4 regions of the Acetobacterium wieringae genome follow, and region 2 is predicted to be linked to each of the others. Evidence: riboswitches for the same ligand, from Rfam matches in the RefSeq annotation. Region 2 holds a riboswitch; each other region holds the start of a gene.
What was found. A riboswitch is a leader RNA that binds a small molecule or an ion and turns the genes downstream of it on or off. The one in region 2 is predicted to bind cobalamin.
Positions count from the first base shown of each region.

Region 1 (5,801 bases), 310 kb from region 2:
CCTGATTTTCATATTCGGTCGGTTGATCGAGAATTTCGATAAAGCGTTCAAACCCGGTCATGCCTCGTTGAAACTGTTCGGCAAACTCGACAATCCGGCGGATCGATGTGAGCAAGGTGGTCACATACAGCAGATATGCCACATAGTCTCCAGGATTGATAGCACCATTGATCATAAAGATCCCGCCGCAGACCATTACCAGCAGGTACATCAGTCCGTCAAAAAGCCGGGTGGTGGTCTGGAAACCTGCAAAATAACGATACGTTTTTCGTTTAACTTCCAGAAACTGACTGTTCCCCGCCTCAAACTTCAGCTCTTCAATGCTTTCATTGGCAAAGGACTTCACCACCCGAATTCCCAGTAAATTGTCTTCCACCTGGGCGTTGATGTCCCCGGTCTTAACCCGCGACCGCATCATTTCCCGGCGCATTCGCTTACGAAAATAGGTGGTGGTCAAAAGCATCACCGGTAATGCGGCAAAAATAATCAGCGTCAGCCAGATATTAACGCTGGCCAATATCCCAAAGGATACTCCAATTTTCAGACCGGCAATAAAAAATTCCTCGGGACAATGATGCGCAAACTCGGTGACATCGAAAAGATCCGAGGTCATTCGGGACATCAGCTGACCGATTTTTGTATCGCTGTAAAACGAAAAAGACAGCTTCTGAAGATGCGAAAAAAGATCCCGGCGCATATCGGTTTCGATCTGAGCCCCCATCACATGACCGACATCGGCCATAAAATAATTAGCCACTGCGTCGATCAGTCGCAGCATCAGATATAACAGTCCCAGTTTTAGAATTGTTTCCACTGTCAGACTGGCCAAATCATTAATTGCGGCATTGGTAATAAACCGCACGATCAGCGGCAACACCAGATCGCAGGCCGTGGTCAGGGTCGCACAAAAGAGATCCAATAACAAAATCCATTTATATTTTTGATAATAGGGTATAAAACGTTTGATAAGTTGCGTATTCGTAATTTCCAAAATATGCCCTCTTTCTTAATTGTTCGTTAAAAAATTTGGGCAATCGAAAAACGGCTTGCCGTTTCCCAATTGCCCATTCATGGTCGTTTATAAATTACTCTGCTGACTGACTTTAGTCTGATCCTTCATAATTTCACTGAGGGATGTGGCCAGACCGGCCAAACTCTGAATTTCAGATGGTATAATGATCTTGGTGGCTTTGCCATCGGCTACCTTTTCAAAGGTTGATAGGCTTTTTAGCGCAATCACCGACTGGATTGGATCAGCAGCGTTTAACATTTTGACCCCATTTGCAACGGCTTCCTGAACCGTGATAATCGCTTCGGCTTCCCCTTCCGCCCGTCTGATCTGGGCTTCCCGGTCTGCTTCAGCGCTTAAAATAGCGGCCGCTTTCAACCCTTCTGCCTGCAAAATTGCCGCCGATTTTTCACCTTCTGCCACCAGAATAGCGCTGGCTTTTTCCCCTTCGGCCTGAAGAATTTTTTCACGTCGTTCCCGCTCGGCCTTCATCTGCCGTTCCATCGCATTTTGGATCGCTTCTGGTGGCATAATATTTTTAAGCTCGACCCGATTAATTTTAATCCCCCAGGGATCGGTGGCTTCATCGAGAATCACCCGCATCTTGGTATTAATGACATCTCGGGAGGTGAGCGTTGCATCAAGCTCCATATCTCCGATGATATTACGAAGGGTCGTAGCCGTTAAGTTTTCAATTGCCTTCATGGGATTATCCACCCCATACATATAAAATTTGGGATCGGTTACCTGCAAATATATAACCGTGTCAATTTGCATTGTGACGTTATCTTTGGTGATAACCGGTTGTGGTGGAAAATCGGCTACCCGCTCTTTTAAACTGATTCGTTTGGAGATCCGGTCAATAATTGGTATCGCAATATGAAAACCGGTTTCCCAGGTAGAATGATAAGCTCCCAGCCGTTCGACTACATAGGCATTGGCCTGAGGAACAATCTTGGCATTGACAATAATCACAACAATAAAAATGATAAAGATGACACCTAAAATAATGAGTCCATACATGTTTTTTTCCTCCTTTTATTTTGAAATAGTTTCTTTCTCAGCCGCCCGAACCATGGCCTTAACGCCTTCGATTCCCACAACAGTCACTTCAGCACCAATCGGAATAACAGCCTCACCATCGACATTTCGGGCTGACCAGGACTTCCCGTCTATTTTGACCGCCCCCTGACCTTTGAGGTTATTGATTTCTTCTTCAACAATGCCCCGGTTTTTAAGGATCCGATCGGCATTGGTCGCCATTTTTTGGGGATCCAGATGTTTCTTTAAAAACGGCTTTGTAACCAATAGTAAGCCAATGGAAACGACAAAAAAAACGATCATCTGCACCCAGAAAGCCGCGCCAAAATAGGCGGCAACTAAAGCCACCAAAGAGCCCACACAAAACCAGATTGAAACCAACGCCCCAGCTGTAACCAGTTCAGCTACCAGAAAAACGATAAACAAAATCAACCAGATAAAAACAAGATTCATCCTCTCACCTCCCTCATTCATTTGATTTATTATAACATAGTTTGATTCTTTTTTTATCTCAACTGTCCAAATCATTTTTTTAATTTTTTTCTTGCACATTTATTTTTTAGGTTGTATAATCAAAAACAAGTAAATCGAAAAGCGAGCATATGGTGCCTTAGCAATAAGGAGAATAGGGAATCAGGTGAGAGTCCTGAACGAACCCATCACTGTAAGGGCGGAGCAAACCACAAAGACCACTGTTTTTTAATGGGAAGGTGTGGCGTAGCGCTAAAACCCCAAGTCAGGAGACCTGCCTATACTCGATCCTGAATGAACGAAGGTAAAGTTCATGGCGGTTATTTTTATAATAACTGCTGTGGACTTTTTTATTTGCTAAAATACCAACAATCATTCAGGAGGAAACAATGACAATTCTGGAAAAAGCACGGGCGGGTGAAATCACCGCCGAAATGATTTATGTAGCTGAAAAAGAAGGGCTCGATCCCGAGCTGATTCGTCAGGGAGTGGCCACTGGTGAAATCGTCATTCTTAAAAGCGCCCGCCCCAATATCAACCCGGTGGCTGTCGGTAAAGGACTGTTTACCAAGGTCTCAGCCAGCGTCGGGATGTATGAAGTTGACGACACCATCGCCGGTGAAATGGCTAAAATTGACCAGGCCGTTAAGGCCAAGGCCGATACCCTGATGGACTTAAGTGTCCGGGGCCCAATCGATGCAATGCGTGAAAAAGTCTTAGCTACAGTGGATCGGCCAGTCGGTACCCTGCCCCTGTATCAAACCCTGGCCATGGCTCAGGAAAAATATGGTACCGCTTTAGATATGACCGCCGACGACATGTTTGCGATGATGGAAAAACATGCCGCTGATGGTGTCAGCTTTTTAGCCCTGCACTGCGGCACCACCACGGATGTCATCAATCGTGCTAAAGATGAAGGCCGGATTGATCCACTGGTCAGTTATGGGGGCTCCCACCTGATCGGCTGGATGGTGCATAACCAGTGTGAAAATCCTTTTTATACCCAATACGACCGGGTTCTGGAAATCTGCAAAAAATATGATGTCGTCCTGAGTTTTGCCGACGGCATGCGTCCCGGCTGTATCGCTGATTCGCTGGATGGCGCTCAGGTTCATGAATTGGTGATCCTCGGCGGCCTGGTTAAAAAGGCCTGGGCGGCTGGCGTTCAGGTGATGGTTAAAGGACCAGGTCATGTTCCCCTGGATCAGATTCAAACGACTGTCCAATTACAAAAACAATTATGCGGTGGTGCACCCTACTTTGTCTTTGGTTGTCTGCCCACTGATTCCGGGGCCGGGATGGATCATGTCACTGGTGCCATTGGCGGAGCGATTGCCGCCTATTATGGCGCGGACTTTCTCTGCTATGTGACCCCGGCCGAACACATCGGTATGCCCAGTGCCGAAGATGTCTATCTGGGCGTGATGGCCAGCCGCATTGCCGCCCATGCCGGTGATGTCGGCAAAGGTCATCCGGCGGCGATTGCCTGGGATCTGGAAATGTCCCACGCCCGGCGGGAACTCAACTGGGGCCGACAGATGGAACTGGCCATCGATACCGAAACTGCCACAAAAGTCTGGAAAGATCGCAGCACCAACTTCGCCTCCGAGTGCAGCATGTGCGGCGACTTCTGTGCCATGAAAATTGTCGGCAAGTATTTACGAGACGAAAACCAGGAAGTGAGGAACGAACGATGACCCAAATGTTAAAAGCGCGGGCGGGTAAAATTACCGAAGAAATGGAAATGGTGGCGATTAGCGAAGGCTTCACCCCGGAATTTATCCGGGCGGGAGTAGCCGCTGGCCGGATTGTCATTCCTAAAAATAAATTGCGCAACCGTTCTAAAATCTGCGGCATCGGCGGCGGACTGGACGTCAAAGTTAACGGTCTGATGGGCACCTCCGGTGACCGCGATGACATGGAAATGGAAGTCAAAAAGCTCAAAATCATTGAAGCCGCCGGTGCCCATGGCTTTATGGATTTAAGTATGGGTGCCGATATCGATACGATGCGGACCTTGAGTTTAAGTAATTCCAATATCGCCGCTGGCTGTGTGCCGGTGTATCAGGCGTGCCAAGAAGAAGCGGCTGATAAACGGGGCTTGATGGTCAATATGACCGCCGACGACTTGTTTGAAGTGGTGGAAAAACAGTGCCAGGCCGGGATGGATTTTATGGCTGTGCACTCGGCCTTAAATATGGATCTTCTCAAAATATTGAAAAAAACCGGTCGGGTAGCCGATATCTGCAGTCGGGGCGGCTCGCTGCTGACCGGCTGGATGTTCCATAATGATAAAGAAAACCCCCTCTATGAACAGTTTGACCGGTTGCTGGAAATTCTTAAAGCCACCGATACAGTTTTAAGCATCGGCGATGCCATCCGACCCGGCGCCAACGCCGACTCCCTCGATCAAGCCCACCTACGTGGCTTGATGGTTGCTGGCGAACTAACCAAACGGGCCCTGGCAGCTGGCGTTCAGGTGATGGTGGAAGGTCCCGGCCATGTGCCCCTAAACCATATACCCTCAGCCATGTTGCTGCAAAAACGACTTTGCTTTGAGGTGCCCTATTATATTTTGGGCTTCCTAGCAACTGATGTTGCTCCCGGTTATGATAATATATCCGGTGCCATCGGTGGAGCCTTTGCTGGTATGCATGGGGCCGACTTCCTTTGTTATCTGACTCCAGCCGAACATCTGGGTCTGCCCAATGAAGACGATGTCCGTATCGGTGTCGAAACCACCCGGATCGCTGCTAATGCCGCTAATGTCTTAAAACGTGGTAAAGCCGCCTGGAACCGCGATCTGGCGATGTCCCGGGCCCGGGTTGCCCGCAATCAGGAGGAACAGGTTAAAAACGCCATTAACCAGGCCAATCTGATTGCTGCCCTGGCGGCCCAGACGCCATCCCACGGCTGTGCCGTCTGTACCGACAGCAAATGTCCAGCCGATGTGGCCGCTGAGTTTTTTGGACTGGCATAAATGATAGCTTAAGTGATGCGGGCGAACACGGTTCGCCCCGAACTGACCAATCACTACCTTGCTAAAATAGATGTCTCGTTATTGTTTATCGGATTGTTTGTGCACCAAAAAAACAGCACCCGATCTAAATCATCAGACCGTAGGGGAGGTCCGTGACCTCCCGAAACGCTGTGCATTATAATTAATACCATAGAGAAGGGATAAGTACCATGATCGAAACCAAATATACCTTAAAACACGTCATCGATAACACCGAACCAGCTGATCCCAAGTGGCGGCAGGCGGCCCGGGATCATATTG
Region 1 covers NZ_CP097897.1:2,470,821-2,476,621, forward strand. The annotation lists gene CHL1_RS12010 (ABC transporter ATP-binding protein) at 1-985, opposite strand, end outside; gene CHL1_RS12015 (SPFH domain-containing protein) at 1,079-2,032, opposite strand; gene CHL1_RS12020 (NfeD family protein) at 2,048-2,503, opposite strand; cobalamin riboswitch at 2,636-2,817, shown strand; gene thiC (phosphomethylpyrimidine synthase ThiC) at 2,911-4,218, shown strand; gene bzaB (B12 lower ligand biosynthesis ThiC-like protein BzaB) at 4,215-5,501, shown strand; gene cobT (nicotinate-nucleotide--dimethylbenzimidazole phosphoribosyltransferase) at 5,711-5,801, shown strand, end outside.
Region 1: it holds a riboswitch for cobalamin, as region 2 does, so the genes downstream of both, thiC (phosphomethylpyrimidine synthase ThiC) here and CHL1_RS13620 (nucleotide-binding protein) in region 2, are expected to answer to the same signal.

Region 2 (5,801 bases):
AACTTTCTGATTTTGCGATTGGCCGACTTAATTATTTGCATCGACTTTCAAAATCGTATCAATATTTTCATCGGTCAGATCATAGGAAAAGAACGCTTTATAAAAGGCTTTCAGATCTTTACGGAGATCGTAATCTTTAAATAACTCCGGTTGTTGAATACTTCCCATCCACTTAAGCATCAGTGGTGTTTCCACACAGGGGGCATCATAACGCAAGATTCCGACTGGTGTTTTATAAACCCGGTGATTTTTTACTGCATCGATGTTACTCCAATCCTGACCTTCTATTTTATTTTGATACAGGTCTTCTGGCATTGTTTCATCAAAATTTGACAGATAGATGATTTCCGGATTCCATTCCATAATTTGCTCCATATTCACTTCTGACCATTTTTTATCGAGTCCGGATGCAACATTGACGCCACCGGTTAATTGAAGCAGATAATTATTGATATTTTTTGCCCCGGCCACGCTGAGTTTACTGTTCTGTAAATACAACACTTTCTTTTTTGTCACGGTATCAAGTTTTGCTTTTTTGTCGATAAAATAATTTTCGACTTCGGTATGATAAGCCGTCAGTTTTTCAGCTGCTTCTTCTTTACCCAAGACCTGACCAACCAGCAGCAAATCTTTTTTTAAGTCGTCTAGGTTTTCTGCATAATTCAGCATGACCGGGGTAATCCCAACCGATTTTAATTGTTCCGCTTCGGCTGTCTGATCATTCCAGATAAAGGCGATCTCCGGCTTTAAGTTCATCAAGGCTTCGATATTGATGGCAAAGTCTTTGGTGATTTCAGCGGTTGAAATAGCGGCAAAAGCCGGATCAAGGGTGGGCATGAAGCTGGCCTTATATTGAGCCATTGCGCTGGGATTAATCGATACGATCCGCTCGCTGCCGCCGTCAATGGTCCACATCGCTGACGCCCAGGGAATCGGGGTAATGGCAACCTTGGTGATGGTTTCCGGTAATTGCACCTCATTACCACCTTGATCCACTACCGCTGTCCGTTTTTCGGGTGTTTTACTTTCCGACTCCTTGGTCTGACTGCCACAGCCAGCCATGGCGATACACATAATCAGACTGATACAGATAACCAATAACACTCTTTTTTTCATCTCTTCTACTCCTCAGTATTTTTATTTTATTCTTAATTTAAGCCGTTACTTCATTTACAAAGAAACGCTTTAAATAAGCATAGCCTGTTTGTCCCATGTATTGATACTCCAACTCTATATACGTATTACCGCTGAGGCTGGGATAGGGCATGGGAATAAATTGATATGACATCATGTTGATTCTATTTTGATAAAGCGGATCAGCAATGATGTGGGTAACCGTCATTTGCGATAATTCCTGATCCGTAATTTTGCTTGCCCGAATGGTTGGAATCCCAAAATCATTTGAGATCGCTGTTTCAAGCTGATCCAGGATTTCATTTTCGCCCAGTAGCAGCACTCGAATGTTCGGGAATGGCTGCGGCTCGTTATTTACGTAATAGGATTCCGGGATCGCTGTTTTTAACAATGCGCCAACGGCTTTCAGCCATTGATTAAAACCTTCAAGGCCGATCGGCATCGCAAAATGATAAGGTATTGCAAACATCTCCGCCATCCATTTTGCCAAACTCAGACCGTGCCTGGAAAAAACGAGATTCAACTCAGCTTCTGCTGCCGTTTTAAACGAATCCAGACTCTCGTAACCGAGAAAGCAGACCGTATAGCCCAGGGATGTCAGGCAGGTTTCAATTTCATGAAAGTGTTGCCTTTTGCCAAATAAAAATGGATTATAGCCAATAAGATTGATCCGTTTTTTGCGGGTTTCAACTTGTTTAAGCGTCGCTTTGGCGATTTTTAACAGGGCCTTGGCTACCCCTTCTTCGGCGGTCTGAAAACCGTTGGTCTCAATCCTAGCGGTTGTCGTAAACAGATCACAGCCTTGTAAAGAATGATCATTCATCCCGGTCATATAGGTAACCGGTGTGCCAATGGATAGCAATAATTCACTCTCTTTGGTTTGGTGGTACATTTGAAAGTGCTTTGTAATGGCTTCACCGATGTCATTTGTGCAGCCATAAACCGCCTGCAAGTCATCAAAGCGGGAAAAAATAAACGGATTGTGATTCAATTTATCAATGGAACTGGGACAGTTTGCGCAGCCGGAGCCGGTCATCAAAAACTGACAAACAGCCGGATCATCGGGGAATAAAGAAAGTACTCCCGTATAATCTGCGGCCAGCGGGGCAACTCACAAACCGCTTCATTTTTTGAGAATACCAGCGGCTGGGTCTTAACAAAGTCCGCGATTTTTACTGCAATCTTATCCAAACGTTGGGAGGGGCTGGTTTTTCGTTTCTCCATGGGACCACGTTTGAAAATCTCGACCGGTATCTGCCGGGGATTATCAAGTTCCTGAACCATCCTGTCAAAATCAGTTTGGCAAAGCAGATCGGGGCATGAAACATAGAGAATAATACCCTGATAGCAGGTTTTTTGTAACGCCGCTGCAACAACTCCTTTGATTTTTTCCAGATAATCGCCAAAGGTGTAATCCAATGCACTAATAGGAATGAGTTTGAGCTTGGACAAGTGCCCACATTCCAAAGCCCTGAAGTATAAAATGCGAATACAGGCTGGCGGTCCGATGGCTACTACTAAGGTGTCCGGTATCGCAAAAATTCGTTTGGCCAATTCCATATCACCTAAATTATAGACCGACGCTTCAATGGTAATACTGCTCATCTGCTGATTTCCTGGTTCTTTGCGGAAACAAAATCAAAGAGGGCTTCCATTGCGTCATCATCAAGGGGACGGGAATTACAGGCTGGAACCTCCCAAAACAGATCCTTCCCCAAGGTCTTAATAACCTGTGAAAGGGAAGCCTGAGGATCGGCCTCAATCATGGTATTTCTTTGATACTCGGCCAGCTTAATCGCCTGGTTTTGTTCAATTGAGGCAATCAGACGGCTGTCGGTCATTTGGATAAACTGATCAACCACCTCTTTATCGGTTTGAGACATCCAACGATTATGGATAAAACCGCCAAATAGTTTTTGGGCCGGGGTTTCGTAGTGCGCAATGCCCTTTAAAATATTATTGGCGGCGTACAACGACATAAATTCCGACGAGGTCACAATATAAACCGCATCAACACATTGCCTACGCATCGGAATCGAAAAACCACCACAGACCACATCACCCAGCACATCATAGACAATCAGATCCCAGTCCATCGTAAAGACGTCCAGCTTTTCCAGGGTCTCGATCACCGCCGAAATACCCATCCCGGCACAACCAACCCCTGGTTCCGGGCCGCCGGCTTCAACACAGGTGACACCGTAGACCCCCGTAAACAAAATATCTGCTTGATTCAGCTGCTCCCCTTTTTCCTTGAGTGTTTTCAAGACGGTGGGAATCCGTCGCTTCATCAGAATCCGGGTCGAGTCCGATTTTGGATCACAGCCGATATGGAGGACCTTTTTACCAGCCTTTGACAGCGCTGCCGATACATTGGCAGCAATCGTCGATTTACCAATCCCGCCCTTGCCATAAAATGCGATCCGTTTGTTGTCTAGATTCATTTTCCCTCCAATAAAAAAAACTCTTCTGAATTATTAAACAGAAGAGTTTTATTATAAAAAATAAATTCCTCGCCCAATAATCCGTTAGGCTTGGTTATCACAAAATATAGAAGCATCCTGGCTTAAGATCATCGCCGGCTGTAACAACTTCCCAGAAATTTCTTTCCAGTGTTGATCAATTTACAGCGGCTCACTTTTACAGTGGCGGTACCGCATCGGATTTTAACCGATTTTCATACTACACTTTGTTATTCAATTGAGACGTATTATATCACAAGTAAGAAGCTCAAACAATTAGCCCAGGTCTTCTAATTTCCAATTGCCAGCTATCAATATTTTTGATAGTATAGGAATAAAAAACCGGAGGAACGCGATGATTTCACTACAAAACATGAAATATATGATCGAAATTTCAAGGCATCAGTCGATTTCGGCGGCAGCCAAAGCGCTTTATATTTCCCAATCCACCTTATCGACTGCAATCAAGGAAGTGGAGCTAAGCCTGGGTATTCAATTATTCAAGCGGAACAGTCGCGGCGTTGAATTAACCTATGAAGGTCAGGATTATCTGAACCATGCCCGGGATATCGTCGAACAGGCCGAATATCTGGAACGACGTTACCAGCATCAGAAATCGATCCCGATGCGCTTTTCCGTCTCCACCCAGCGGCTGCCCTTTTCGACCATGTCGTTTATCAAGATCATCGATGAAATCGGCTTGGATCGCTATGATATTGCCATTCGGGAAGGTCCAACCCATGAGGTCATCCACGATGTCGCCACCCTGCCGCAGCGAAATCGGCGTCATGTGCATCAATGATCATTACCTGAATACGATGCAGAAGCTTTTGGATACCAGTAATCTCGCTTTTCATATTCTGGGGAAAATCAAATCCTATGTTTTTCTTAGAAAACTGCATCCCCTCGCCCAAAAAGACTCACTCACTCTTGATGAGCTGAAACCCTACCCCTTTGTAACCTATGATCAGGGCGACGACAATCTGCTTCATTTTTCCGAAGAAATTTTGTTCAATGAAATCCTCGATAAAAATATACATGTGATTGACCGCTGCACCAAAATCGCCCTGGTTCGCGGCACCGATTGTTTCAGTATCGGTCCGGATCTGACCAACAGTGATGGTGACAAGATGCACTCAAAATTAAACGAGATTCAGGCAATCGAGTTTTCAGAACACAATCAGATTTTACACGCTGGTTATATCATGCGCCGTGAACACACATTAAGCACTATTGGGATACGCTATATAGCTACTCTAGAAAATAAAATAAATTGTATGACAATCTAAAAAACTGGATACAAACTGTATCACAGATATAGCTTGTATCCAGGTCATTTTTACAAAAGCAACTTCTAATTCAGACAAAGAAATGTTTTCTAATGGATTACTGTGGTTTATTTCTTTTTCCCGGAAATAATATACATTTCATCCGTATCAACAAGAATGTCAATATCAAATGCGGCTTTAAAGTAATTGGACTCGGTCATCGCATCTTTTAGCGAAGCTGAAACTTTTCGGACTTGATCTCCAGAATGTCTACCATTAATTGTTTCTTTGCTTTCACTGTGAGCAATCATAAAACGACCCTGAGAATTCAAACTCTCAGCAAGATGCCGGACAAACCCTTCCTTATCCCAAAAGTGAGGATATGCACTATAGGCGATTGCAAAATCAAATCCAGTTTGATCGAACTCGTAAAAATTAGCCACTTGAAATCGAACCTGATTGTCATCATGATTTTTTTGCGCCTGTGCGATCATTAATTCTGAAAGATCGATAGCCTTAACTTCAGTAGGTTCCGTCTTTAGTAAATGCGGTATCAGCACCCCAGTCCCGGTAGCAATATCCAGAACACGACTATCTTTCTTAATATTTGCCAAAGTTAGAATTGCCGATATTTTTTCGGAATCATGATGGCACATCGTGTCCCACTTATTTGCAATGCTATTAAAATATTCTTTCGTTGATTGACAATGATTCATTGGAACACTCCTATGCACTTAATTTTATCGGCTGTGTAACAACACGACCTTTTTCCAAAGCAATGACCAATAATGGGACAATGATGATTTGCAGTATAATGCCGGGTATCGACGTCACAAAAGCTCCGGTTAAAAAGAGTTGTAATCCGTATTCTTTTCCCGCCATACCATAAAAAAGAGTCGAAGCAAGACCTGAAACGATGCGCCCTGCCAGCATGGAA
Region 2 covers NZ_CP097897.1:2,780,242-2,786,042, forward strand. The annotation lists gene CHL1_RS13605 (ABC transporter substrate-binding protein) at 28-1,116, opposite strand; gene CHL1_RS13610 (nitrogenase component 1) at 1,154-2,170, opposite strand; gene CHL1_RS13615 (hypothetical protein) at 2,170-2,739, opposite strand; gene CHL1_RS13620 (nucleotide-binding protein) at 2,736-3,578, opposite strand; cobalamin riboswitch at 3,670-3,864, opposite strand; gene CHL1_RS13625 (LysR family transcriptional regulator) at 3,952-4,398, shown strand; gene CHL1_RS13630 (type 2 periplasmic-binding domain-containing protein) at 4,352-4,885, shown strand; gene CHL1_RS13635 (class I SAM-dependent methyltransferase) at 4,993-5,580, opposite strand; gene CHL1_RS13640 (ECF transporter S component) at 5,591-5,801, opposite strand, start outside.

Region 3 (5,801 bases), 1.4 Mb from region 2:
AGCGATAATAAACCTGAACCATCTGATTAGGATCATCATTGACATCCATGATAAAATCACAGAAGTATTGCTGATTTTCATAATTTTCATAAACCTGAAAAACCCGCCCTGTCATCTTGACTTTTTTTCCAGTTTCGTTTTTGGCGTTATCAACGATTTCGGCGTAGGATATTTCTGCGGTTTGCGCTTTAAACGGATCCAGGCGCACCTTTCGCTGAACCAGCGTCTCGTTATAGTAGCCCATGTCAAAATCACCTTCGTAAATCACCTCGCCATAATAGTTGTAAAGCGTACCCTGTCCGTCATAACGATTATCAGTGTAATTGCCATCATATATGAGATTCTTATTAAGATATTCTTGTCCCGGCCCATTTAACAAATCATTCTGGTAGTAGCCTTCCTGCATAAACCCATCTTCCCAGACAGTTTGCCCGCTCCCCTGAAAATGACCTTGTTCCCATTCGCCCTCATAGGTCCAGGCCACTTCATCCTCGTCGGAAACAGTAAAGACACCATTCCCCTGGGGTAAACCTTTGACCAATTGACCCGTATAAGTGCCGGTTTTCTCACCAAACGACAAGGCCAGAGTGATTTCCTGATTTTTTACCGACTCTGACTTGTTGCCAAAAATTCCCGGGATCAGCGAACAGCCCGACAGGAACACGACTAAACCAAGCATTGTCAGTAGCACCATTAATTTTTTCATTACTTAACCACCTCTTTTCATTTTATCAGAACTATCCTTTTACCACCAAAAAACTAATACTCCCAACCCCGGCTATTCATTTCTTCAATGGCGCTGGCCACCAAATCGACAAAGATCTCAAGCATTTGCTCGCCTTTTTTTATGCTGGCTTTTGTGGGGTCGCCAGTGGCCCCAGTGGCCGTGAGTTCCTTGATATCCCAGATAATGTCAACCTTTTCATTGATCTTAATGACATTTTCCGGTACCTGGGATACCGCATCTTCCAGCTTGACCAGTTCCGGGCGTAGCGCCATCATAATCGAGGTTTCGCCTTCACCGCCATGGCCCAGTCCGTTCCAGACTTCAAAGCGGTCACCCATAATCGGGCCAACCTTGGTCCACCAATCCGGCAGATAAAGAAATTTTGCCTCGCGATGGCGATCCTTGACCTTATGGGCGGCTATTTCGAGCGCCGGAATATTACCGTCATGACCATTTAGAATATAAATGTGTTTGATGCCATTGTTAATCAGACTCTCAAAGATATCCTCGGCAATGGCAATCTCGGTTTCATAGCGCAAGGTGATTGACATCGGGTAAGAGTTATAATGAATCGAAGTCCCAAAGGGAACGCAGGGTAGCACTACCACATTGTTAAGCTTCTGCGCCACGCGTTTGGCCACCTCGGAGGGCACAAAAAAGTCCGGCCCCAGGCAGCAATGCCAGCCATGGCTCTCGCAGGATCCAAAGGTCACAATGGCGGTGACCTGATCGGCATTTTTTAACAGCTCCTGAACTTCCAGGGCGGTCATTTCGTTAAGCATTACCTTTTTCATTATAAAATTCCTTTCAATCAAATTGTTTCTTAGACTTTTGCACAAGTGCCGTGAGCTTCGCATTCAGTTTCGCACGAAACAATTTTTACACTGTACGTCGTACAGGCTATCGCCTGTTCGCCTACACGTTACAAAATTGTTTGTGGAAACTAAACGCAAAGCAATTTTTGATCAACTCTTTTGAATTTTAGAATTGCTTAAATAGATTCTGATTTATATTTACCCACTTTTTCACCAGTCAGTTGTTGTGAATAAAGATTTTTATTAAATCCGGTCAGCTTCAACCAGTAGTTTCAGCTGGTCTAAAAAAGCTGCCATCCAGAGATTGTCCTGAAGGATGTATTCCGGGTGGGCCATGACTTCCTCCGGCCGCTGTACAAAATCACTGGGGATCATTTCATCGCCGCAATTTTTAATCAGATCTTTAATAATTGCCTGGGTATTTTCCAGATGAAACTGAAAGCCAAAAACCCGTTTCTGGTAGACGAAGGCCTGGTTTTGACAGGCGGCACTGGCTGCAATGACGGTGGCCTCCGGCGGCAACTCGACAAAGGTGTCCCCATGCCAGTGAAACACGACTGGATTGTCCGGGAAAAAGGCAAACAGTGGCGATGCTTTGGCTTCTTCAAAAACGTGATCGGAAACCAACCGATTTCTTTTTGCTTATTTTTCACGACCTTCCCGCCGATGATATCCGCAATCAACTGACTGCCGAGACACAGTCCTAGGACTACCTTGTTGGCTTCAATAGCGGCTTTAATGAATGCTTTTTCGGCCTTCAGCCAGGGGTATTGCGCTTCTTCATAAATGTTCATCGGCCCCCCCATCACCACCAGCCAATCAAAATCACTCACCTCCGGCAGCGCTTCATCGTTATACAATTGTGTCGCAGTGACGGGATAATTGTTGGCTTGGGCCCATTTTAGAATACTGCCGGGATTTTCAAAGGCGACGTGCTGTAAATAGTGAATTCTCATCTGTGACCTTCCTATCTGAATAGTTATCAGTATTTTTTATAGCAAGTATACCATTTTCGGCGCTTTTTCAAAAATATTTTTTATTAAAAGAAATTTATTCCAATAAAAAAAGCGCATCCATAAGAAAATGCACTTCTTTTATTGGTGCTCAAATTTTTGGCCAGAAAAATCTAAGCAGAGGAATAATGTTTTCTATCAAAAATGTAAATTAATGAAAGCAAGGTAAATTCGGGGATGTCACACACCATCCCCGAGGAAGGGTATTAAATACTGACTTGGAGATGTCCCTTTATTCGAAGAGATTCTAAAATTGGCTAGGAGAAAGTAACCAACTGCCGGAAATCACACACTTCCCGGTTCGCTTGCGATCGTCACCGACGGCAAGACGAAAAAAAATCCTTCTCCAACGGAGAAGGATAAAAGAATCATACTTACAAATCTAAATATAATGCTCTTAAAGTCCTCTAAATCGGAGGTTGTTAAGAAATCACTACAAACAGGTCTTCTGGCTCAACAATCAACTTTCCATCTCCCTTCCCGCTAATTTCTTAACAGTGGTTATGAGACGGTCATCATGTTTTACAGCTGCGATTACAGCAAAGGATTTACACCTTTTTCCCTTGAATATAGGACAAGTTCACTATTTAATTGAATTCATTCTACACGAAAAACTGCTGCTTGTCAATAGCAGTTTTTCAGCAATTTTGAAACTGTCGCAAGCTTACCGACCAGTTTCACATATACCGAAACGGTTGTTTACTTCACATCACCCGTAATAATAAAAATTGGATTGGCGGCCTTTAACATCGTTAAACCACCGATGCCTTCGCCCCGGCTGATACCGACCTGAATCAGTTCGACATTGTCAAAATACTGATTCATCAACGTGGTGGCCTGGGCGGCGTTCTCCAGGGTCACAAAGTTGGCAATGACCCGGCCGCCGGGGCGGGTATTGGCTTTGCACCACTGAAAAAGGCTTTCCATATTCCCACCGGAACCGCCGATGATGACTCGGTCTACCGGCTCTTTGATTTCAGCCAGCGCCTCAGGCGCCTTGCCGGGAATAATCACCACGTTATCGGCATTAAAATGGTCTTTGTTTTTTTGCACCAGCTCCAGTGCTTTCTCTTTGGCTTCCACGGCATAGACCTTGCCATTTTCTGCAGCATAGGCCGCTTCCCATGGTCAGACCGCCGGTACCGGCGCCGATATCCACCACCACGTCACCCGATTCAATTCCCAGTAGCGAAATGGTTAAAATACGGATTTCCCGTTTGGTCATTGGGGCCTTGCCGCGAATATAGGCCTCGTCCTTGTATCCTGCTATCTTACTCATTGATCACCACCACGACTGCCAGTCCTTCCTCCTGATAAGTCAGGGCTTCTGCCACCGTTAGTCGGGTGATCTTTTCATTGGGATAGGACAGCTCTTCACCGACATAAAGAATACTGTTCTCGCAACCGGCTGTCTGCAGGATTCCGGCAATAAAGGCCGTATTATTATTTTTGTCGGTAAGAATACCCAGCTTTTTGTTTTCTGCCAGCGCCGCCGCCAAATCCTGATCCCGACCGTGCAAGCTCAAAAGCCTCGCATCCTCCCAGCTAATAGCCAGTTTGGCAAAAAAATACTGCAGTGAGCTGATCCCAGGAATACAGACAATGTCCTTTTCCGGCACCAATTTTTTTGCATAGGTCAGCAGACTATAAAAACCGCAGTCCCCGGAAACTACCAGGGCGGTTTTGCGGGTCTGATAGCCCTTAGCAACCTTTTCCATCAGCTCACTGAGAGGGGTTCCCTTGCCGATAAAAAGCATCTCCTTGCCACTGGCATCAAAACTTTCGGCGTGGCGGGTGCCACAGAGAATCACTTCCGCTGCGGCAATTTCTTTTAAGGCGATCGGTAAGATATAATCCGGATGCCCCGGTCCCAATCCAATAATTTTTAATGGGTACATAATCGTTTCCTCAACTCTTCTGCGTCTTTGCTTTGTCCTAAAAAGCCATGGATCTTGGAAAACAGCACCACTTCGATATCAATAGTGCCATAAACCCGATCAGTGACTTTCTTCTTTACCACTTCGGCCAGCTGATTAAAATAGTCCGGCAGATTTTCGGCCAGGATTATATCGGTGGCTTCGTCGGTAGTTTTGGCGGCCATGATTTTTGCCATGGTATCCCGGGATGCACCCAGGATACCGGCATGGGCGGTCAGAATCTCCATCCGGCCATCAGCCACGCTGCTATGGGTATTAAATATTCCGCCCGCTACCTTGACAAGCTTACCCAGATGCCCAATTAAAAGAATTTTATCAAAACCCATCCGCTCGGCCTCATCCAGCATAAAGCCGATAAAATTGCTGGTCTTAACCAGCACATCTTCATTAAGCCCCAGTTCCTCCGAGAAGTCTTTGCCATAATTGCCGGGCACAAAGATGATTTCATTAAAGCCCTTGGCATGAAGCACCGAGAGTTCCAATTTCAATGAAGCTTTCCAGGCCTCTTCACTCATCGGTTCCACAATGCCGGTGGTGCCGATAATTGACAGTCCGCCTTCAATCCCCAGCTTGGGATTAAAGGTGCGCTTGGCCAGCTCAACTCCCTGGGGAATCGACAGCTCCACCTGCCAGCCTTTGGGTAAATCGGGCCGATGCTTGATGGCATCAGAATCCAGAACCGCACGAATTTCCTGGGCGATCATCTCTCTGGGGGTGGGATTAATGGCCGGTTCGCCCGGGGGGATGCTCAGTCCCACCGAGGTCACCGTCCCAACGCCAATGCCAGCAATAAAAGTGATCCCGGCCTGATCAGATGGGATCACCTTTGCAAAAATCTTAATGCCATTGGTCACATCCGGATCATCCCCAGCGTCTTTGACTACCGAACAGGACGCTTCGTACTCGGAAAAAGTCTGATCATGAAGCACCAGATCCAGGGGCCAGCCTTTGGGCGTATTGATTTTTACCGTATCCCATTTCTGCTGATTTAAAAACATCAGCAGGGCGGCTTTGGTGGCCGCCGTCGCACAGGAACCGGTGGTATAACCATAACGCATTATTTTGCCATTTTTTTCGACGGTTTTATTAAACATCAAAACCCTCCCTTACTGAAGGGGATAATTCTTCTTGATTAATAAGGTCGATAAGTAAGGAATCTTACCCTTTAACACCTCAATATCCCGGATCACCTGCTGGGTTTCCATGCCAATGTTGGACACCAGCACAAAACTTTTCTCCAGCCCTCGGGCTTCCAGCTCCGCTGCCATCCAGGCATTGTTGGCAGAAATCTTCATCACCACAATGTTCT
Region 3 covers NZ_CP097897.1:458,675-464,475, reverse strand. The annotation lists gene CHL1_RS02220 (MORN repeat-containing protein) at 1-706, opposite strand, end outside; gene CHL1_RS02215 (creatininase family protein) at 760-1,521, opposite strand; gene CHL1_RS02210 (type 1 glutamine amidotransferase) at 1,786-2,169, opposite strand; partial or broken gene CHL1_RS18615 (type 1 glutamine amidotransferase) at 2,229-2,498, opposite strand; cobalamin riboswitch at 2,977-3,165, opposite strand; gene CHL1_RS02200 (bifunctional cobalt-precorrin-7 (C(5))-methyltransferase/cobalt-precorrin-6B (C(15))-methyltransferase) at 3,255-3,638, opposite strand; gene CHL1_RS02195 (hypothetical protein) at 3,583-3,834, opposite strand; gene cbiE (precorrin-6y C5,15-methyltransferase (decarboxylating) subunit CbiE) at 3,827-4,453, opposite strand; gene cbiD (cobalt-precorrin-5B (C(1))-methyltransferase CbiD) at 4,441-5,586, opposite strand; gene cobI (precorrin-2 C(20)-methyltransferase) at 5,599-5,801, opposite strand, start outside.
Region 3: it holds a riboswitch for cobalamin, as region 2 does, so the genes downstream of both, CHL1_RS18615 (type 1 glutamine amidotransferase) here and CHL1_RS13620 (nucleotide-binding protein) in region 2, are expected to answer to the same signal.

Region 4 (5,801 bases), 450 kb from region 2:
TAACCAGAGATTCACTTTCATTATATTCTTTTAATAATGCCAGTGCTTTTTCACGATCCAATTGTGTACTCATTTTATCACCTCATGCTTTTTAAAATTAATTGATAACTTGCCATTTTCCAATGCCAAAACAACCATTGCCTTGGTTTTGCTATTTACTTCGCTTATTAAAGGTATTTTAACACAGTTTGCGTCCAATCGACAAAAGCGGTCACAAATTATTACGCTTTTTATCATCAACAAAAAGCCCTGCCACGAATTTTTCTCTCCATAGCAAGGCTGGTGCTTAATTTTGTTGATTAATAATTCAAACTATGCCACCTCTTAACGCTGCCCCCAGGCTTGTTGAAATAACCCATCGATCCGGGCCGTCAGGGTTTCTGGGCCAACCCCGTAACATCGTTTATCGAGCTGCTTCACCGGCATGATTTCCATCAGCGAATTGGTGATAAAAACTTCATCCGCTGCCAGCAAGCAATCACTGCTGTAGTACCCCTCTGCGATTGGGATCTGATTGGTTTTTAGCAAGTCAATTACCCGGTTGCGGACAATCCCGGCCAGCAGCCCGCAATCCCTTGCCGGGGTGCCGACTTGGCCGTTTTTGATTAAAAAGATATTGGTCATACACCCCTCAGCCAGATGGCCCTGGGTGTTATAAAAAACCGCTTCGCTAAAGCCTAGGGCTTTGGCTTCATTTAATATCAGCAGGTTCTCCAGATAATTGTTGGACTTAATACTCACTAACCGGGATTTTTCATTGCGGATCGTATCAGCGGTGCAAATTTTCACACCCTGCTCAAACATCCGACGGTCATAATGGTTTTCCCGGGCCGTGATCAGCAGGTTATCAGCGGTTAGTCCCTTACTGAGAGTAACCCTTAGGCCACCCCGAATCATCGCATTTTTGTCAATAATCTGCTGACACTCGCTTCGGATCTGATCAGGATGAATGGTCAACTTCAGGCCCAACACCAGGGCACTCTGTTTGAACCGTTCCATGTGATCCTCAAAGAAAACCAGCTTGCCCTGGGCCACGTTGATGGTTTCGAACACCCCATAGCCATAAAGAAAGCCCTGATCCAGCGGCATCTGCGGTTTTTTTAAAATTTCCCCGTTATAACTGACGTAGTCCATTTTAATACCGTTTCAATGCATCCATCAGGGCTCGCCCCTTATCAAAGGTTTCCTGATACTCGGACTCGTTGTCGGAATCCCAGACGATCCCGCCGCCAACCTGAAAATAGCCTTTGCCATCCTTGCAGACAATCGTGCGGATGACGATGTTCAGATCCAGATCACCGTTAAAACCAATATAGCCAATCGAACCGGTATAAATGTTTCGCTGGGTCGGCTCCAGTTCATCAATAATCTCCATCGCCCGAATCTTTGGTGCCCCGGTAATTGAACCGCCAGGGAAGGTCGCCTTAACACAGTCAATGGCATCCAATTCGTCCTTCAGTTCGGCCGTCACTGTGGAGACCAGGTGAAAAACGGTCTGATATTCTTCCAGCTTAAACAATTCCGGTACCTTGACGGTGCCGGTTTTGGCAATTTTACCGAGATCATTCCGTTCCAGATCGACAATCATCAATAGCTCGGCTTTGTCCTTTTCACTGTTGACCAGGGTCTCACGATTGGCCGCATCTTCTGCCGGAGTTTTGCCCCGGGGCATGGTGCCCTTGATCGGTCGGGTTTCAATGTTTTTTCCCTGAACCAGAATAAAACGCTCCGGCGAACTGGAGACAATCTGACCGACCCCAAAATCAATATAGCTGGCAAAGGGAGCCGGGTTGATTTTTCTAAGTTCACTGTATAATTCCAATGGGCTTAACTGTAAATCAGCATTAAAGCGCTGAGTCAGATTGGTCTGGTAAATATCTCCAGCTAAAATATATTCATGCACCGCATCCAGGGCTTTTAGATATTCCGGTTTGGTAAAATTACCCCGGAATTCCAGATTTTCATTGATTTTAAAGTCCGAACGAATGGCGACCTTGGGATCACCGGCAAATCGAGCGGCTAAGCGGCTGACAATATCGGCTTCGTTTTCTTCAATCCCCAGAGCCGCCGCATAGGTTTTTTCTTCTTTATGATCGATAATCACAATGCCATCGTAAAAGCCCATAAAACAATCCGGGACATTAACATCATCCACTGCCGTCCGGGGGAAGGCTTCCAGATGATGACAAAGATCATAGCCAAAATAACCGACCGCCCCGCCAATAAACGGAAACGGCGATGAATAATCCATTTTATACTGTTTTAATAGTTTTTGCAGTTCATCAAAAGGATCGCCAGTAACCGTTTTCGTCTCCGTCTTGGTTTTAATGGTGATGTCATTATCCTTGCTGGTAAAGACCAGCAGCGGATCCCCGCCGATAAATGAATAACGTCCCAAGCTGTCCGGGTCTCTCCCGCTGTCGAGGAAGAAACTGTAGGGCTCATCCTTAAATAAAAGATAGCTTTCAAAACTTGTTAGGTCGGTTTTTATTTCTTGTATTAGCATCGCACACCATTTTCTTTTGTCGCTTGAAAAAAGTTATCCAGTAATTCCATGCCCATTTCGGTGAGAATCGCTTCAGGATGAAACTGCACCCCTTCGATATGATAATCCTTATGGCGCATCCCCATAATCTCATTTTGATCGGTTCTGGCGGTAATCTCAAAAAAATCGGGAATATCCCGGTTTTCCACCACCAGAGAATGGTAGCGCGTCACCTTCAGGGGATTATTAAGACCGTCAAAGACTCCGACATTGTCATGGGCAATGGCATGAACCTTGCCATGCACTGGCTCCAGCGCTTTGGTAATCGTACAGCCAAAGGCCTGACCAATGATCTGATGTCCCAGACAAATTCCCAGAATCGGGATTTGTCCCTTAAAACGGTGAACCACATCCAGACAGATGCCGGATTCGTTGGGGGTACATGGCCCCGGCGATAAAACAATCATCGACGGTGCCATCGCAGCAATCTCGTCGAGAGTGATTTTATCATTTCTTTTTACGATCACCGTTTCATTGAGTCCCTCCAGATACTGGACTAAATTATAGGTGAAAGAATCATAGTTGTCGATCATTAGAATCAATTTTTATACCTCATAGTATTAATCATTTTGAGCTGTATTGTATCATACTCCAAGGGTTTTAGACAATGAATTATAGCTGGAATATTTGGCGATAATTTTCGGTTGGTCCGGTTTTTTCGGGTTTGATTTACACCAGAATTTACCCCCAATCCCGAAATTCTTAATTCCCGCTTTGCTTTTTTGCTTGTACTGATTATTAGTCCCGGTCAATTTTAATTTGACAAGCCAATCCCGGATATGCTATTATGCTTCCATGTAAATAAAGCTTTTTTGGTGCCTTGTAAAAGGAGAATAGGGAAACAGGTTAAAATCCTGTAGGGACCCACCACTGTATCGTTGGAGCACTTGTCATCACCACCTCACGGGAAGGGACAAGATGCGATGAAACGGACTCAGGAGACCTGCCAAAAATGATTCCATTTGGACGACGGTAAAGTTCACATCTGTATTGGATGTGGGCTTTTTTGTTTGGCACCGGAATCGGTTCGTCTTTTCTTTGGCCATCAAATGCTTTATAATAAAAATCAAGGAGTTCGTTATGAAAATCAACACCCGACAATTAGTTTTTATGGCACTTTTAATTGCCCTTTCTTTTGTAGGCGCCCAGTTAAAAGTTTTTGGCACCATTGCCTTTGATTCACTACCGGCTTTTTTAGGCACCCTGCTGATGGGCCCTGTGGCGGGCGCAATTATTGCGATTATTGGTCATCTTTTAACCGCCCTTACCTCGGGATTCCCGATGACCCTACCGGTTCACCTGGCCATTGGCCTGGGAATGGGGTTAATCATGGTAGCCACTTGGTATACTTATGTTTTTGTTAAAAAGGCCAGTAGCGAAATTGTCGCTCTGATTGTCAGCGTTATCGTTGCCGCCGTCTGTAACGGCCCGATCCTTTTGTTACTGTGTTCGCCGCTACTGATTCCAATGTTAACCTGGCCTGGAGTTATCGCAATGATGTTTCCCCTGGCGCTGGTCGGCGGCATCAACGCTCTGATTGCCGCTCTGATCTTTAAAGCCTTACCACTGTCAGTTAAAAATCAGGTCGCTTCGGTAACCTCAACCCAGGTTTAACTGGCTAGTGTTTACCCTACTGCCGCTATTACCAAATGACTCACCAAGCCCAGGACACTTTCACTATTAGCAAACCAATCCCCCAAAGGAGGATCTGATGAAAACTTATCAATATCGTGACCTGTCGGTCCTTGAGCTTCCCGATACCCTCCTGGTCACGGCCTGTGACAGCAGTGGTGGTGTCGGAGAGAAGCCCGGGGACGAATTGTGTGTTCCTACAAAATATATTTCGATTTTTGCCGCCCGGGTCTGTCTTTTTGAGCTGCTATCCTGCGGCACCGAGATTATCAGTCTTTCCAACACCATCGTCGGTGAAATGGAGCCCACTGGCGCTGCCCTGATCCAGGGAATTAAGGAAGAACTGGCGCGGGCTGGCATCGGGGAACTACCCATTAACGGTTCAACTGAAGAAAATTTCAAAACCTGTATGACCGGCTTTGGCATTTTTGTTGTGGGCATCGCCAAGCGATTACGAATCACCCCCTCTGCACCCGGGGATTTAGTGATCTGCATTGGCAAACCCAAATTCGGGGCCGCTCTTGTTCTCGAAGGTGATCCGGAAATCGCCGATTATCAGGATCTTAAAACCTTAACCGAAAATCCCGCTGTTAATGAGATTGTCCCCTGCGGCTCCAAGGGAATTTTATACGAAGCCACCAATCTTGCCGCCATTCATCAGTACCAATTTGAAGCGATGCCCAATAATCTGAATGTAGTGGATTCTGCCGGTCCGGCCACCACCGTAATTGCCAGTATCAAACCTTTTGCCTTACCCGAACTGGCGGCGGTCTTCAACGCAAAACTGACGGTAATCGGTCATCTTAAATAATTTTTTTTACTAAAAAAAGACCACCTGGTATTCGGGTGGTCTCTTTTTTAAGGGGAGGGGTAATTATATTTTAGTTTGTCCAGACGTCACAAAAATCCAGAATAAACGTAAAACCTATGGTTTGAATAGCATATACAAAAAACTTGATACTTTAAACTTCTGATGGTCATTACCCGGTTTTTCTGCCTCGGTGACCAGCTCTTTTTCTGTTTCTGATCCCTCATCAGCTGACTTTTCGTCGCATTCCGGAACCTTGATAAAACGATTGATTAAAAACGCCACAATGATCCCAAATGCTGTTTCCAGCAGCCTTAACATTGCCAGCATGTAGCTGCCAGCGTCCTGGGGATAGGTGGTCATGACACTGAGAAACATCACACAGGTAATAACAATGGCACCTGCTTTATGAAAATTATTACATAGATAGATCAGTAACATAATACCCAGCGGAATAATAGCCACATAGGCAAATTCATAAGGAATTAAGTTAGCGGCAAAAATGCCCAGCAGTCCCGCTGCTCCACCAAAGATGGTTCCCAATATCCGATTCCAACCAGTTTCGATGGAATTTTCAATGCTCGGCCCCATGGTAAGCACCGCTGCAATTGCAGCAAACAGTGGATTAAACTCCGGTCCCATTATTGCAAATACCACCACACAGATGAATACTGCCAGCACCGTTTTTATGTTTCTCATACCAAGGGATGGCAGATGACATAATTTCATGATCTTTTTGCTCCAATTATTTATTTAACTTTTACCCTCTTCGTTTTGTTCCCACTAAAAATTATGATTTCAAATGTTTCTTTACCT
Region 4 covers NZ_CP097897.1:3,230,585-3,236,385, forward strand. The annotation lists gene CHL1_RS15935 (HDIG domain-containing metalloprotein) at 1-73, opposite strand, end outside; gene CHL1_RS15940 (aminotransferase class IV) at 325-1,134, opposite strand; gene pabB (aminodeoxychorismate synthase component I) at 1,136-2,506, opposite strand; gene CHL1_RS15950 (anthranilate synthase component II) at 2,500-3,087, opposite strand; cobalamin riboswitch at 3,342-3,510, shown strand; gene CHL1_RS15955 (ECF transporter S component) at 3,626-4,159, shown strand; gene CHL1_RS15960 (hypothetical protein) at 4,257-4,988, shown strand; gene CHL1_RS15965 (FUSC family protein) at 5,103-5,714, opposite strand.
Region 4: it holds a riboswitch for cobalamin, as region 2 does, so the genes downstream of both, CHL1_RS15955 (ECF transporter S component) here and CHL1_RS13620 (nucleotide-binding protein) in region 2, are expected to answer to the same signal.